One region of the Paenibacillus ihbetae genome, then DNA from elsewhere that is predicted to be linked to it. Evidence: predicted binding sites of a transcription regulator. Region 1 holds the regulator's gene; each other region holds the start of a gene.
The links. The regulator LexA, encoded in region 1, represses DNA repair genes until DNA is damaged. The targets are predictions, from matches to a motif close to CGAACATATGTTCG.
Positions count from the first base shown of each region.

Region 2: a site for LexA is predicted at 1,689-1,702, ahead of recA (recombinase RecA). Genes of this name have one in related genera too.
Region 3: a site for LexA is predicted at 2,342-2,355, ahead of BBD41_RS05165 (YhjD family protein). Genes of this name have one in related genera too.

Region 1 covers NZ_CP016809.1:694,374-698,556, forward strand. Annotated here, with positions in the region: gene BBD41_RS03065 (hypothetical protein) at 1-383, opposite strand, end outside; gene BBD41_RS03070 (DUF896 domain-containing protein) at 501-707, opposite strand; gene BBD41_RS03075 (LysM peptidoglycan-binding domain-containing protein) at 982-1,353, opposite strand; gene lexA (transcriptional repressor LexA) at 1,531-2,157, shown strand; gene BBD41_RS03085 (sulfurtransferase TusA family protein) at 2,498-2,722, opposite strand; gene BBD41_RS03090 (YeeE/YedE family protein) at 2,735-3,799, opposite strand; gene BBD41_RS03095 (hypothetical protein) at 4,091-4,183, opposite strand, start outside.
Region 2 covers NZ_CP016809.1:5,602,185-5,606,367, forward strand. Annotated here, with positions in the region: gene BBD41_RS25235 (competence/damage-inducible protein A) at 110-1,393, shown strand; gene recA (recombinase RecA) at 1,773-2,834, shown strand; gene BBD41_RS25245 (regulatory protein RecX) at 2,981-3,712, shown strand; gene rny (ribonuclease Y) at 4,066-4,183, shown strand, end outside.
Region 3 covers NZ_CP016809.1:1,109,772-1,113,954, reverse strand. Annotated here, with positions in the region: gene BBD41_RS05175 (SOS response-associated peptidase) at 39-749, opposite strand; gene BBD41_RS05170 (NCS2 family permease) at 880-2,181, shown strand; gene BBD41_RS05165 (YhjD family protein) at 2,398-2,781, shown strand; gene BBD41_RS05160 (DNA polymerase IV) at 2,778-4,049, shown strand; gene BBD41_RS05155 (YolD-like family protein) at 4,046-4,183, shown strand, end outside.

The DNA.
Region 1 (4,183 bases):
GACGCGATTTTGATCTTCTCGATCTCCGAAGCGGACAATCTTCGCTCCCGATTGAACTTCATGGTGGACACGGATGAACGCTCGATCTTTAGATAGGGCTTGCGCAGGAAAATCATCAACGCAAGCAGAATGTACAGACCGACGCCGACCCAGTTCAATACATCATTGCTTTGGCCGGTCGTTTTAGCCGTTGCGGAGCCGAGAAGCGCATAAAGGGCTGCAAGGGCAAGCAGTACGATCGGCAGCACATATTTCCGTCCCTTAAACACGTCCATTTGATCGGAAATGGCAGATCCTTGATAGGTGGACATTCCCTGCTTCTTCCGTTTTTTGTTCAGTTGCTGCAAATTTTTGCTGACTTTTCGTTCCCAAGATCTTGACATATTGTTCCTCCCGAATCTGATATCCCTTGCTCTATCTATAAAAGTTGAACCAATGAATGGATGTTAGGGCAAGTGCGTTAATGCCTAATGGCTTCTGATGATTTATGGACTCGGAGCCTAGTGCTTCAGACGGGGACCGCCCTTTTGGTCGTTATCATCAACCCATTCGATCGATTCCAGCTGCTGTCTGAAGTTTTTGCGAATATTGTTAAGGTAGATTTCCCGAAGCTCTGCCCGTTCCTTCAGTTCCTCTTCGGTCAACCCCTCGCTTTTCTGCTTGCGTGCCAATGTATTGATGCGTTCTACCAATGTATCGATGTCCATGGTTTCTCCTCCATTTTAAATATCATTATAACTTAACCATGTGAAAAAGAGCTTGTCAAGGCGAATACCCTTGCAAGCTCTTGCATTCCATAAATATAAACATATAAAGGAAGGAACGTAATGATCGATATCAAAAGAATATCCGATAACTCTATCATTCTATGGTTAATTTCAGATGTGAAAATAAATGATCAGTGAATGACGAGTGTCACTTCGCCCTTGCGGTGATCATGTTAAACCGAACGTCCCAGCGTGCAGCCTCCTGAACGGATGCTTACCATACCGGCAAGGATAATACATCACCGGCCTGAATATCCGGCCCCTTCAAGCCGTTATTTCTGCGAATGGTATCGATATATACCCGAATGTCCACATTCTCCGGCTTATGAACGGAAGCGATCTTCCACAAGGAGTCACCCGATTGAACAATAACTTGCTTCTCTCCGGTCGGTTCTTCCGTTCCCCCGGCGAATACGGAGTATGCGCCTGTCCAACCGAATACAACGATAAGCAGAATGATCAGAAGCTTCGTTAACGGGAGGGAAGCGATCTTTGACTTTATCTGATGGATCCAGGCTTCGGAGCCGGAACCCGTCTCTGTCGGTATATTCTCATAAATGCTGCGGTATGTACTATATTTCAACATGAAATATCATCCCCCAAACAAGTGTTCTCTTAACTACAAATCGATAATAACACGAACACTTGTTTGTTTCAATACCCAATCGAACATTTGTTCCAATTATTTTAGAACTTATGTTTGTACGAACGGCAGTTCTATGTTATAATTTTCCCAAACGTTACTAAATGGGGTTGATACGGCATGTCGAAAATATCCAGCCGCCAGCTGGCGATCTTAGAGTTTATCCGAAACGAAGTTCGTAGCAAAGGCTATCCGCCTTCTGTCCGGGAAATCGGCGAGGCTGTCGGACTAGCTTCCAGTTCAACAGTCCACGGCCACCTTGACCGCCTGGAGAAGAAAGGCTTGATCCGCCGCGACCCTACGAAGCCAAGAGCCATTGAGCTGCTTGGCCAGGAAGAATCCGAGAGCAGCAACCTGTTTACCCACACCATCGCCCGGGTTCCCGTAGTCGGCAAAGTTACAGCCGGGGTTCCGATCACGGCGACCGAGAACATCGAAGATTATTTCCCGCTGCCGCAGCACTATGTGGGCGACGACAAGGTGTTCATGTTGTCCGTCGTCGGCGACAGTATGATCGAAGCAGGCATCCACAGCGGCGATTATGTGATCGTCCGTCAACAGCAAACCGCCGATAACGGCGATATTGTCGTGGCCATGACGGAAGAGGACGAAGCAACGGTGAAGACCTTTTACAAGGAGAAGGACCATATTCGGCTTCAGCCGGAGAACCCAAGTTATGAGCCGCTGCGCCTCAATCACGTGACGATCCTCGGTAAAGTCATTGGATTGTTCCGCGATGTTCACTAGCATAGGCTCAACCCATTAGAACCCGCTCCCTCTTCAACAAGAGGATGAGCGGGTTCTATTATTCTAGCGGTGATATGCTAGATATAATATTCCTGTAACCTCAGATCCAAAAATACCCTCCAACTACATACAGGACAGCATCGGGTTAAACCTTACCTTGGAATCTGAAAACAACCGCCGCGTAAGATCGGAAACGATCAAACGCGCAAATATTTGCCTAATGACGCAGGAACTTAGCAAGATGGGCAGATAGATATGGCCGATCAAACAAATGACCAGCCGTTTTAAAGATACATATTTTTATCCATGGAATACTTCAGTCAAGATTTAGTATGGTCCGTTACTTCTTCTGAACCGTAATCGACCAGGATGCATCCGTAAGCTGAACGAAATTAGTAATTTTGTGGCCCGCTTCGGCAGCCCAACGCGGAATACTTTCCGTTGCCTGCGTGCAGTCAAAATCGATCTCCAGCTCGTCGCCGCTTTTTAGAGATTCCATCGCTTCTTTCGCTTCAATCAAAGGAAAAGGACATACCATTCCAAGCACAGCTAATTTTTGTTTCATTAATATAACCTCCTAAGCCGTTGTCGTTTGATAAACTGCCGCCTTCTTCTTGGCGCTGGCACGTGGTCGCACATATACAAAATAAGAAGCTGCCCACGTACCTAAAATCATAAAGATTAAGGATACCCAACCCTGCCACGTCATCATCGCCGTCATGACCAGGCCGTTTCCGATGGAGCAGCCGCCTGCCCAGCTGGCCCCGAACCCCATCAAAATGCCGCCGGAAAAACTGGATACGGCCGTCTTGGCATCAGGAGCCCGGAAGCGAAACTCGCGGCTTCCTTTGGCGGCGACGAATGAGCCTAGGAAAATACCTAGTACAAGGAACACGCCCCAATTCAAATATTTGTCGCCATCTCCGGTTACCAGATACTGAAGAATGTTAGCGGAAGGCGTGGTAATTCCAAGCCCCGACATCCTGCCCGTCGCTTCGCTCAGCGGCCATGCCAATAAAGCAACCAGTCCGACGAGGATCGCGGTGAAGAACGGATGCCAGCGCTTCTCGAACAACAGATGATTAAGGCCTTTACGCTTCGGCGGCAGCGACGGAATAAACACTTTTGGCTTGCGCAGCTGCTTGACGACAAGAAAAATAGTAATTAGAGCAAGTAAAGCGATAAATGGCCATACCGATAAACCGAACGTGGCCGGAATGGAGTTCGTAGGTGTTGAAATTCCTTTAAGGCTGTTGTTCACCGGCGACAGGGCTCCGGATTTCATAACAGCGCTCATCCCCATGTATCCGAAAAGAGCGATCCAGCTTCCGATCAGCCCTTCCCCTGCCCGATACCATGTCCCTGTCGCACAGCCGCCGGCCAATATAATGCCTATTCCAAATATGAAAGAACCGAGGATCGTAGCCAGCCAGTTAAACTCCCCGGCTTGGAACTGAATAAGTCCCATCTGGATCAATGCGAATACGCCGATACTCTGTACGCTGATCGCAATCAGCAGCGCGTAAAACATCCGGTTATCTTTTGTCAGATACATATCCCGGAATCCACCTGTCAGACAAAAACGTCCCCGCTGCATGACAAATCCGAGTAAAGCACCGCATAATAATCCTGTAATAATCATTTGTGCCAAATTCGATGCCCCCTTATCTATTAATCCGACTAATTCAATATACTTTGTATACTATACGATTTTACTTACACGGATCCAAGGAGTCAATGATTTTTGATCAGGAAAAAAGTTACAAGTCACGGTAATTTCTTAGTCGTCTTAATCAACCGCATATTTCACATGCAGCTTTTGTTCTCTAGTTTAAATATCCCTGGATATTCACTAAAAGGTAACCGGATTTAAAAGCAATTATAAAAAATCATTAAAAAAGCACCCCAAAGGATGCTCATTATATTTTGCACATCATTCCAGAATGAGGGCTTTCTCCTGGAGGTCAAGCCTGTACTCGCGCTCCCCGTCAAAATCAGGCGAGCCTTCTCCTCCGGGTCCTTCCGT
Region 2 (4,183 bases), 1.7 Mb from region 1:
GCAATAGGAGCAATCCTATTGCTTTTTTCTTCCACGCTCCATGGCCGGCACCGCTCGAGTTATCATTTCGAGACTAAACATAGAAGAGTACAGGAGGGGCTATTATCGTATGAAAGCAGAGATCATTGCAGTCGGAACGGAATTGCTGCTGGGGCAGATCGTGAATACCAATGCCCAGTACTTGTCCAGAGAGCTTGCAGCCATGGGCATCGACGTATATTACCAGACCGTAGTCGGGGATAACATGGAGCGCTTGAAGGAAGCGCTCCGCCTGTCGAGCAGCAGAGCGGACATCGTCATCCTATCGGGCGGGCTCGGCCCTACCCAGGACGACCTGACGAAGGATGCGCTGGCTTCGCTGCTGAACCGGTCGCTGCATATCGACAGGATGGCCATGGACCGCATTGAGCGTTTCTTCCAGGACCGGGGCGTCGTTATGACCGAGAACAACCGCCGCCAGGCGATCGCCATCGAAGGGGGAACGCCGCTGCCGAACGAAACCGGGCTGGCCGTTGGCAATGCGATCACGCAGGACGGGACGCATTACATCGTATTGCCGGGACCGCCGAAGGAATTGATCCCGATGTTCGAGCAGCAAGCCAAGCCTTGGCTGCTCCAGCATGTGCTGACGGATGAGCTTCCGATCTACTCCAAGATGCTGAAGTTTGCCGGAATCGGGGAATCTGCCTTGGATGAGAGGCTTTCGGACCTGATCACCGAGCAGACCGACCCGACGATCGCGCTGTATGCGAAGGACGGTGAGGTGACCGTCCGCATCTCCACCAAGGCCGCAAGCGAGTCTGAAGCGATGGTCCGCCTGGATGAGCTGCAAGAGCGGATTCGCGAGCGCGGCCCAGAATTCATGTACGCCAGCGAGGATGTGCCGATCGAGAAGGTGATCGTCGACAAGATGGCAGACCGGGGATTGACGCTGAGCGCGGCGGAGAGCTGCACGGGCGGTCTCGTGGCGGAAAGCCTGACCTCCGTACCGGGGAGCGCGACAATGTTCCTTGGAGGGATCGTTTCCTACACGAATGAAATGAAACGGAAGCTGGTGCATATCCCGCAAGCGCTGCTGGAAGGCGACGATGCGCCGGGCGCAGTGAGCAGGGAGGTCGCCCAGGCCCTAGCGGAGAATATCCGGCTGATCACCGACAGCGATTTCGGTCTGTCCGTTACCGGCGTGGCCGGTCCCGGTTATGCCGAGCGCAAGCCTGTGGGGCTTGTATACATCGGATTGGCCCAGCGCGGAAGAGAGACCGAGGTACACGAGCTTAACCTTCAAGGCAACCGGGAAACGATCCGTCTGCGCGCGACCAAGGCGCTGCTGTACCGCTTATGGCGGCGGCTTGTCTCGGAGGGATCGGAACAGACGCAGCAGGACGAGGTATAGCAGACGTACGTGCCGGGGACTCGTCCCGGTGGTTTGAAGCCGCCCGGTCTGCTTCTCCTGCTATGGAATATGCTTTTCCGGCCATGCATGTCGGGGCATCTACATGTCGTGAATAGATGCGGAGCCCCTTGACATAATATATAGTAAATCTTTTACAGTGTTCTTGAACTGGAGAATCGATCCAGGTATAATCGGAAGTACGGAAGAACCGTGGCATATCGAAGGATGATGCCACGGTTTTGCTTGTTTCTGGAGACTGCCCGGAATTTAGCTGGGAAGGAGGAGGGGTAAAAAACGAATGTATGTTCGAAAAAAAGCTTGGCAAACGTGTCAAAACAAGGTATGATTAGACTATCAACAGTGAAGGGTTGTGGAACAATTGTCAGATCGTCGTGCTGCGCTTGAAATGGCGCTTCGTCAGATAGAGAAACAGTTCGGAAAAGGTTCCATCATGAAATTGGGTGAATCCACCCATATGCAGGTAGAGATTGTGCCTAGCGGATCGCTGGCATTGGATATAGCACTTGGAACCGGCGGATTGCCTAGAGGCCGGATTATTGAAGTATATGGACCGGAATCCTCCGGTAAAACGACGGTAGCGCTCCATGCGATTGCCGAGGTTCAGAAGACTGGCGGACAAGCTGCGTTCATCGATGCCGAGCACGCGCTGGATCCATCCTATGCAAGCAAATTGGGCGTTAACATCGATGAACTCCTGCTTTCCCAGCCGGATACGGGTGAGCAAGCGCTTGAAATTGCTGAAGCTTTGGTGCGCAGCGGCGCTGTGGATATCATTGTTATCGACTCGGTCGCAGCGCTTGTGCCGAAGGCCGAGATTGAAGGCGACATGGGAGACTCCCATGTGGGTCTGCAGGCTCGTCTGATGTCCCAGGCTCTGCGTAAATTGTCCGGCGCGATCAACAAGTCCAAAACGATCGCGATCTTTATTAACCAGCTTCGTGAGAAGGTCGGCGTTATGTTCGGTAACCCTGAGACGACTCCGGGCGGCCGTGCCCTGAAGTTCTACTCCACCGTGCGTTTGGATGTACGCCGTGTAGAGAGCATTAAGATGGGGAATGACGTCGTAGGTAACCGCACACGGATTAAAGTGGTTAAGAACAAGGTTGCGCCGCCGTTCAAGCAAGCCGAGCTTGACATTATGTATGGTGAGGGCATCTCCAGAGAGGGAAGCTTGATCGATATCGGTACTGAGCTTGACATTGTGGATAAGAGCGGTGCTTGGTATTCCTTTGGCGGGGATCGTCTTGGCCAGGGACGTGAGAATGCGAAGCAATTCCTGAAGGAGCATCCGGAAGTGGCGAATGTGATCGAGAACAAGATCCGGGAAGCAAGCAACCTGACCACGATTGTTCCTGAACAGAGCGCAAGCGAGAAGGAGCAAGAGGAGCTGGAAGAGCAAGATCTATTTAAAGTGGAATAATGCCCAGCTATTTCTGATAGTGCTAGGACCGTCCGGTGTTGAAAAGAACGCCTGGACGGTCTTCTTTGCATTATCATAGCGGAGCGTTAAGTTAAAGTCATCCAAGGTTAAGAGTTGTAGAAGCTGGTGAGCGATAAGGAGAAGCTATGAGTGAAAATCGTGATATAACCGAAGAAGCTCCTTCAGGAATCGAGCATTTTCCGAATCAGGAGGATCTGGTGATCTCGTCCGTGGAGAAGCTGCGTAAGCCTAAAGGACGTTATAAAATATCGTTCGGCCCTTATGTGATGACGGTTCATGAAGACGTGATGCTGAAATACCGGATGCTGAAGGGGAGCAGCTTCCGCAAGGAGGAGCTTCAGGATATCGTAGTCGCGGATGATAGGCAGCGAGCCTACGTGGAGGCTCTGAACTACCTGTCACGAAAGCCTCGAACATCGCAGGAAATCGTGCAGCGTCTCCAGCAGAAGGGCGTGGATCCGGTTAGCACCGAGGTGACCCTCCGTCGGCTTGAGGCCGAAAAGCTGATCGATGACGCATTATATGCGAGAATGTGGGCGGAGCAGCGGATGACAGGACATAAGAAGGGCCGATTGTGGGTTAAGCAGGAGCTGAGGCAGAAAGGAATCCGGACCGACCTGATTACGGAGGCATTGAGCGAGGTAAGCCCTGAGGAGGAGCTGGAAAGCGCGCTTGTGGTTGCCAGAAAGAAGTGGCAGCAGACGAAGGGCGAGCTGCTGGATCGCAAGCGGAAGACGGGAGCGTATTTAATGCGGCGCGGCTTCAGTGGGGAACAGGCGAGGCAGGTGCTAAGGCGTCTAATGGAAGAGGAGCAGGAGTATGGAGCGGACGACCAGGAACTGGAAGAATTTGAATGAAATGAACAAAAGTCGCTGACTTCTGCATAGATATTGGCACTCGTGACTGAAACTGACGTTTACCCATTGCTTTCCCTTGACAATATCTTTTTATAAATAATAAAATAAACATGAATCTTTTTTAAATTAGCAGCCTTTTTCCTTCCAAAAAAGTGACTACTTTGTGAAAGATTCATTTTATCGCCAATTCATAGTGAAATGAATTCCGCTGGGATTCAAGCGGGATATGCGGGCAACCAGATGCACGCAGCATGGACGGCAGGCAGCTGCCGGAATTTTATGTATGAATGAGTAACTGACAATTGCACATTTCCCAAGGAATGCCTTGGAGGAACCAACGAGGAGGTGATCAGATGCTTGAGACATGGATCTGGATCATAATCGTTCTCGTTGTAGCCGCTATATTCTTTGGGTTCGGTTATTTTATTCGCAAATCCCTTGCAGAAGCTAAAATTTCGAGTGCCGAGCACG
Region 3 (4,183 bases), 420 kb from region 1:
GGGGCTTCTTGCGTTTGGGTTCATTCGCTGCGGGGATATCAGCTGCTTGTTATCGAGCGGATGCATTCCTCCGTATCATTCTTGACGGAGTTGACGATGGTGCTGACGGGATGGGCCTGCATCTCCTCGGCCGGATAGGGCTTCAGGAGCTCGCGAAGCGGCTCGAGCGCGGAGGATGCGCCCGGATCGCTTCCCTCCAGGGCCGGGCTACGGTCAAGCCATAGCGCTTCGTCCTCCGGGCGGAGAATGACCGGCATCCGGTTATGGATGGGCTCCATCAGCGTGTTGGGCTCCGTTGTAATGATGGTGCAGGTGCTTAATTTCTGCCCGTCCGGCGTGATCCACGTGTCATAGAGTCCGGCCATGCTGAAGATGCGTCCGCTGCGCATGCTGATGCGAAGGGGCTGCTTTCCTGCGTCGGTTTTCTGCCATTCGTAAAATCCGTCGGCAGGAATGAGGCATCTTTTCCGATAAAAGGGCATCCTATAAGCAGGCTTCTCCTCAAGCGTTTCACTTCGCGCATTGATCATCTTGCTGCCGGCGGAGGGGTCCTTCGCCCACGATGGGACAAGTCCCCACTGCAGCTGGCCGATCCGGTTGGACCGCCCGTCATGGATGATGGCCGTTACCATTTGCGTCGGGGCAATATTGTAGCGTGGCATGTGAAAGGGAGAGACGGACTCGGGATCGATCAGATACCTCATCATCAGCTCTTCCCAGGTGACGGTGAGCGTAAAACGTCCGCACATCGGTTTTTTCGGCCTCCTCAACAAGCGAAATCATCGGTTTTTAGTTTCAAGTATACCATGCGCGGGACCGCATCCCCAAGAAGCTCTTGGCTTCTCTCATGTTACAAGCATTAGAAATGGAGGATATTTTGTGTTTGATTTAAAAGCTAACGGCACCTCGGTAAAGACCGAAGTGGTTGCCGGTATTACGACCTTCTTTACAATGGCTTATATTACGGTGGTGAACCCGCTCATATTGTCCGAGGCCGGTGTGCCGTTTGAGCAGAGCTTCACGGCGACGATCATTGCTGCCGTGATCGGCACCCTGCTGATGGGACTTGTGGCAAGGTATCCGATCGCCGTTGCGCCCGGGATGGGGCTGAATGCGTATTTTACATATTCTGTCGTTCAGGGGCATGCGGGACTTGGGTACATCGAAGCGTTCTCGGCGGTGTTCATTGCCGGTATCCTGTTCCTGCTGCTGTCCATGACGACTCTTCGGCGCAGGCTGATCGAGATGATCCCGGCGAATCTGAAGCATGCGATAACCGTCGGAATTGGATTGTTCATTGCCTTTCTCGGCTTGCGGATGAGCGGTATCATTACAGCGCATCCGGATAATTTGGTGGCGCTCGGTGACCTGCATCAACCAAGCGTGGTGCTCGCACTGGTTGGTTTGGTCGTAACATTGATCCTGTTGTCCCGCGATGTGAAGGGCGCTTTGTTTATAGGGATGATTATTACGGGAATCATTGCTTATTTTGCGGAAATGCTGTCGTTTACGAACGGTGTCGTGTCGGCGCCTGCGCTCCCTGAAGGAATTCTCGTATGGAACCCGATCACGGCGGCGTCCGATGTTATTTCCCACAGCCTGTATGCGGTCGTGTTCTCCTTCCTGCTGGTGACGCTGTTCGATACGACCGGCACAGTCGTCGGCGTTGCCGAACAGGCGGGCTTTATGAAGGATAACAAGCTGCCCCGGGCCGAGCGTGCGATGTTCTCGGACTCCGTGGCGACCGTTGCCGGCTCGATGGTCGGCACCAGTCCGACCACCGCCTATATTGAATCGGCGGCAGGCGTCGGCGCAGGCGGCCGGACCGGCCTTACCTCAGTGGTCGTGGCGCTCCTGTTCGTGGTAGCGGCCTTCTTCAGTCCGCTCATCGGCGCCGTCGCCGGCTTGTCTGCGATTACGGCGCCTTCGCTGATCGTGGTCGGATGCCTGATGCTGAGCAATGTCCGCCATATCGATTGGAGGGACTTTGACGAGGCGTTCCCGGCTTTCCTCGTCATTCTGACGATGCCGCTTACGTCCAGCATTGCGACCGGCATTGCGTTCGGGTTCATTTCGTACCCGCTGATGAAAATCGTAAAAGGCAAGTGGAAAGCCGTTCATCCGCTTATGTATATTTTTGCCGTGCTGTTTGTTCTGCAGCTTGTGTTTGTGCCGCATTGATGTTCTGCCCCGCAGGACCACCTTCTTGATGATCCGTTTGTTTTGACAAGCCCCTTCGGCCTTGCGTGCCGGAGGGGCTTGTTTGCTGCGAAAGTTTAATGGATCCCGCCGACTCCCAGGGACGCCCCGGGGACAACAGGGTTAAATTTACATTGATAAAAGAACGAATGTTCGCATATAATACAAACAAACGTTCCCGTTACGAGGTGGATAGTGATGTTGAGTATTGGGCTAAAGTCAGACGAAACCAAGCTGGTAAAGGACTACGCTCTATTGCCGTTATTGCTCGATGTGCTGGAACATGACCGGGACATTCTGTTCCGGTCGGATCTAAAGTCCTCAGAGCTGACCAAGGTTATGATCGAGCGCATACAGAGGGCGGCATTGGCCGATTTAACGGCGGCTCGAAGGAACATGCGAGAGATCGGCTTAAAGGTATACGACAATCGAAAGACCAGGCTCGGAATTGAAGTGGAATTTATGTGCAGAGGGTATCGCCATAAGCTGTCCATGCTGTGGGGGCTGATCGAGGCGGAAATCGAGGAGCGGTCGTACAGCTACCTGGGCTTGAAAATCGCAGACAAGGGGTGTCTGTCATGAAGCCGGCCAAACGGGTTGTCATGTTAGCGGACTGCCAGTCTTTTTACGCCAGCGTGGAGAAGGCGGAGCATCCCGAATATAAAGACCGCCCTCTAGTCGTTGCCGGCGATCCGGAACGACGGTCCGGCATCGTGCTGGCGGCATGCCCGATTGCTAAGGCTAAAGGCATAACGACAGCCGAAAGGCTCGGAGAGGCGCTCGCGAAATGTCCGGACGTCGTCGTTATCAAGCCCCGGATGCAGAGGTATATCGATGTCTCCATGCAGATCACGGAGATTTATAAATCCTATACCGATTTGGTGGAGCCGTACAGCATCGACGAGCAGTTCCTTGACGTGACCGGCAGCTTGCATTTGTACGGCTGCACGCCGGAGGAGCTTGCCCGAATGATTCAGGCTCATGTTAAGGATGCGACAGGGGTGCATACACGCTTCGGAATTTCCGAAACGAAAATTCTCGCCAAGACGGCCTGCGACAATTACGCGAAAAAATCCGCATCCGGAATCTACACCCTGCCTAAAGAAAATCTTGCCGAAACGCTGTGGAAGCTTCCCGTAAACCATATGTTTATGGCCGGCAGCAGAATGACCCGGCATTTCAATGTCATGGGGCTGCCGACGATCGGCAGCGTCGCCCAGACCCCCCTCCCTAAGCTCAAGCAGATGATGCGGCGAAAGTTCGGGAAAAACTCGGATATCCAGGCTGAACTGTACTGGAGAATTGCCAACGGGATCGATGATAGCCCCGTACGTCCGGGCACGCACCAGGTCGATCCTAAGTCGGTTGGTCATATGATGACCCTGCCCCGCGATTACGGCAGGCTGGAGGAAATTAAGGTCGTGCTGCTGGAGCTGACGGAGCTCGTATGCCAGCGATGCCGCGGGCTCGGCTTTATGGGCCATGTCGTAACCGTCGGCTGCATGGGAGCGGATTTTGACCGCCCTACGGGATTTTCGCGGCAAATGAAGATGGAGGACCCCTCCAACATTACGAATCAAGTTTACCGCTGGGCGTGCAGGCTGCTGGAGAAATATTGGGACGGCCTGCCGATCCGCAGGGTGGGCGTCAGTTTATCGCAGCTTACCCCCGATACGGAATATCAATTGTCCCTCTTCGATATGGGGCGCGAGAAATCGATGGCGCTTGAGCGGGTGACCGATGCCTTAAAGCGCAAGTACGGGGATGGCATCGTCATTCGGGCCGTCTCCAAAACCGAGGCCGGCCAAGCGTTGGATCGTTCAGCTAAGATAGGAGGACACTTTAAATGACAACACGAAAAAAGCTGGAAGGCAACGGGCTGTGGGAATCCAGCCGCATGATGCTGCCCGAGCATAAAGCGACGATTATCCGGCGGCAGCTTGAAGAGGGGAGAAAGGATAAGCCGAACCTGGATCCGCAGGAA